DNA from 2 places in the Shewanella sp. Actino-trap-3 genome. Region 2 is predicted to be linked to the other one. Evidence: riboswitches for the same ligand, from Rfam matches in the RefSeq annotation. Region 2 holds a riboswitch; the other holds the start of a gene.
What was found. Region 2 has a riboswitch for lysine ahead of lysC (lysine-sensitive aspartokinase 3). Riboswitches for the same ligand answer to the same signal wherever they lie in the genome.
Positions count from the first base shown of each region.

Region 1: it holds a riboswitch for lysine, as region 2 does, so the genes downstream of both, CXF80_RS00085 (Na+/H+ antiporter NhaC family protein) here and lysC (lysine-sensitive aspartokinase 3) in region 2, are expected to answer to the same signal.

Region 1 is NZ_PJCE01000001.1:15,578-17,786, reverse strand. Features, by position in the region: gene CXF80_RS00085 (Na+/H+ antiporter NhaC family protein) at 1-853, opposite strand, end outside; lysine riboswitch at 937-1,154, opposite strand; gene CXF80_RS00080 (electron transfer flavoprotein subunit alpha/FixB family protein) at 1,538-2,209, opposite strand, start outside.
Region 2 is NZ_PJCE01000001.1:2,595,270-2,597,478, reverse strand. Features, by position in the region: gene CXF80_RS11005 (DUF3293 domain-containing protein) at 444-887, shown strand; lysine riboswitch at 1,161-1,333, shown strand; gene lysC (lysine-sensitive aspartokinase 3) at 1,468-2,209, shown strand, end outside.

The DNA.
Region 1 (2,209 bases), 2.6 Mb from region 2:
TGGAAACCATAAAGTAAACGGTCGCAAACACTAATATGGCGATAGGTAAAAACAACCCAATCACTTTACCGGTGTCAGCTTCCGGTAAATCGGTCACGGCGCCAGGTGGCTTGCCTTTTGATTCATCAAATAAGTTACCTCGAAGTGCATTAAATTCATGCTGGCGCATTGGACCCACATCTAAGCCAAAAATCGCCACACACACTAATAACAGTAACGAGAACAACGCATAAAAGTTCATTGGGATCATTTGAATGAACACACTTAGATGACCAGAATCAGCAAAACCATGCGCCGTTAAAATACCGCCAATGAGCGCAATAATATATGCCCCCCAGCTCGATACAGGAGAAATAACGCAAATAGGAGCTGCAGTAGAGTCAAGAATATAGGCGAGTTTAGCGCGTGAAATATGATATCTGTCTGTAATAGGTCGAGAAATAGAACCCACAACTAAACTGTTGAAGTAATCATCAATAAAGACTACACAACCGAGAAAAATGGTCATTAACTTAGCATCACGCTTATTACGAATGCGCAGTTTAGCCCAATCGGCAAACGCTCGAGCCGATCCACTCACGGTGATCAGCGCAGTGATCATCCCAAGTACAATTAGAAACCCTAGAATATAGACATTCCATGAACTCAGCTCACCGTCTTTCCAGACAAGCTGGCTAGCGGTTTGCACGATATACTCACCCGTTCCAACCAGCGAAAACTGAGTGAGTAATAAGGCACCAAAAATAATACCTAAACCTAAGGATAATAAAACTTTACGGGTTAAAATGGCTAACGCAATTGCCACAAGAGGAGGCAATACAGAAAGAGCCGAATCGGCATAACTTGTCATCATAATAGTTAATTTATGTCTTCGTTGGATACGAATGAAGCAACACTAGAAATAAGACTAAGCATACACAGAAAGCATATGCACAACTTACTAGTAGCACTCCACAGCAATACCCATTTAATATGAATATCATTATTTTTATCTTATCGATAAAAAACACCATGACAGTGCAGTCCCTTTCAAGAACTGCCCCAACAAATGCGCTTGATAGACCCATTTGCTTCGGCATTGCATCCTTTTATGTTGAATTATTGGCATCACCCAATTCAACATGACTTTTATGCAACGCACCTCTACTTTTGTTGTTTGTACTTAAAGCTCATTACAAACAGCGCGGACATACAACCATAAGTAGCCTATGCAATACCAGCAAAAAAACACTTAACGGAAGTGCAAATAACAATAACACCAACTTAAACCACAACCTCATAGCATTAATGTAACGTTTTTACATAAAACACACGCTAGCCTAACGGGCACAGAAATAGCAACGGCATACAAGCGTCGACATTTGAACGGAAACCTCTTTTCAAGATCAGGATAGATCCAAAAGTAATCCAATAAAAAAGGTTTCTACCTTAGTGAGTAGAAACCTTTTAGAATCGATCGACAAGACGCTCAATAACACTTCTACATCAGTAGCCATTGCTGACTAGATCAACTCGCATCTCTCTAATTTAAGCCCGATTATACGAGATTATTCAGTGCTGGTACCGCTTCAAATAAATCGGCAACCAGTCCATAATCAGCCACTTGAAAAATAGGTGCTTCTGGATCTTTATTAATCGCTACAATCACTTTTGAATCTTTCATACCGGCAAGATGTTGAATCGCACCAGAAATACCTACCGCAATATACAAGTCAGGTGCGACAATCTTACCCGTTTGACCCACTTGTAAATCGTTTGGCACAAAACCAGCATCCACAGCCGCACGAGATGCGCCAACAGCCGCGCCTAGTTTATCTGCCAATTGCTCTAATAAAGCAAAGTTCTCACCGTTACCCATGCCACGGCCACCAGACACAATAATGCCTGCATTACCGAGTTCAGGACGGACTGATTCAGTTAACGATTGAGATACAAATTCAGTGCGGGCATCAATTGCTTGGCTTAAGTTTATCGCTTCAGCACTGCCTGTTGAGACCGCAGCATCAAAGGCACTTGAGCGCACAGTCATGACTTTCTTAGCATCCAAGCTCTGTACTGTAGCAAGTGCATTACCAGCATAAATAGGGCGTACAAAAGTGTCACTGCTTACCACTTCAATCACTTCAGAAATCTGAGCAACGTCTAATAATGCTGCCACACGCGGTAAGGTATCTTTACCTACGCTCGAAGCCGCAGCCAAAATGTATTC
Region 2 (2,209 bases):
TGGTGTAAAAAGTGGTGTAAAATTTGTTGCACCTAGGCTTACTTACTATGAATGCCATTTAGAAAGATAGTTCCTTCCTGTCGCAAACTTATTTAATCGTATTAATGTTTTATCAAATGTAGAACAAATTTAGTACGACTGTAAACTTTACATCAATAAATCTTCACGCTCACAACAATATATGCTGAGATTTTCAGGTGTATGTAGCCAACTTTGCTACAATGATTTAATAGTGCGTGATGCTATTGTACTCGTTTTAGGCATTTGTTAACAAATTAAATGTTAAAAAATTAATATAACAGTCAAGTATATAAAAGATTAATATTACTAAGTTGATAATAATAAATGATTTTTAAGTATTAAACTGGTGATTAGATCGCAAATCTTTTCGATATCTAACCTAATTGTTAGACTCATTTTGGCTTAATTAACGAAAAAATATTATGGAAAATGTTATCGATACATTGTGGTATGAATATCAAACGACTCATTTTTTGTTCACCCAACGCCTTTCTAATGATTTCCCATTTGCTATAGTTACCGCTCATAACCCCCGGGGGACTAGCCTCTCACCGAGTCAAAATCGTTTACTTGATCATCAGCTTCAATCTAAAATCCAACAGTATAATCGGCCCTATCGTGCTTTAATCGGTGCGGCCGCTGATTGGTCACATATGGAAAAAAGCTGGGCAGTTTTTATTGATAAAGAACAGGCTGTTGAGCTAGGAAGAGAGTTTAATCAACATGCAATTTATTACGTTAATCAAGGTTTGATATCTCTGGTTGCGTGTCTTGATACCATCAAACCTGACGTTGAAATGGGCGCATTTAATCAGCGATTACGGCTGGTTAATGAACTGCCAGAGATTAGTTTCTATACTGGATGAGCGCTGGGTTAATTTAGAGCGCTTAATCGCTACCGAATGTTTTGAGTCATAAATCGAGACAATAAAACATATATTGTCTCGATTAATTGCGTTATTTGGTTTTTTTTGCGTATGTATTGGCTTTTTTCTAATATAGAACAATGACAGATCAGCTATCGCTACGACAGATTATCTAACAACAAAGATATTTTTATCAAAACAGTGTTTTTTTACTGGGTTTGTTGATTGACTTGTTAGGGCATTTGTTGCTATTTTCAACAGCTCTCCTTCGGGAGAAACAGAAGAGGAGCGTTAACTAGGTAGTAAGTGAGAGGATGCCAGTCCGATGACAACTTATGATGGAGATTAGCGCCGAGGTATCAGTTTGTTTGGCGAACATTGATATCGGTCGTTTAGGCTGAATCCTAACGATTGTCACCTTTTTTTGGTGGAGAGCTTCTGGTGATGATTGCTGTTTCCCTTCTATAAGGGTGCGTTATCTTAGCACCAGGCTCTTCGAACGTAGTGTGTTCGGAGCGTATATCATGTTAGTAAATCACGTCTTATTTTCTAGTCTTTGGCAAACTGCGGAGGCATCAGTATGAGCATTATCTCTGAAACTGTTGTTCTTGAAACCGTGGTGCCTGAAATAGCCACATCAGAATTAGTCGTAGCCAAATTTGGCGGTACGTCGGTTGCTGATTACGCCTCTATGAGTCGTTGTGCCAATATTGTCTTGGCTAACCAAGCCACTCGTCTCGTGGTGGTGAGTGCCTCCAGTGGTGTCACCAATTTATTAGTTGAGCTGACTCAAGCTAATGTCAACGATGAACGACGACTAGTACTCCTTAAGCAAATTGCTCAAATTCAATATGCGATTCTCGATGAATTAGGCCGTCCACAAGACGTGGCGGCCAGTATTGATAAAATTCTGAGCCGAATGTCAGTATTAAGTGAATCGTTAGAACTTGATCGCAGCAAAGCGATTATGGACGAATTGCTGTCAACGGGTGAGCAATGTTCATCGATTTTATTTTCAGCGGTTATTCGGGAAAAAGGCACCGCTTCAAATCATTTCGATGTGCGTCAGGTGCTGCGTACCGACAGCTATTTTGGCCGTGCAGAACCACAGATTGAAGTCATTTCAACGCTTGCTGGTGATTTTTTAAAACCCTTACTTGCTCGTTATATCATTGTCACCCAAGGATTTATTGGAGCTGATGACAGTGGCCGAACCACAACATTAGGCCGTGGTGGCAGTGATTATTCGGCGGCATTACTGGCTGAAGCGCTCCGTGCCACAGCGGTTGAAATTTGGACCGATGTCGCCGGTATTTATACCA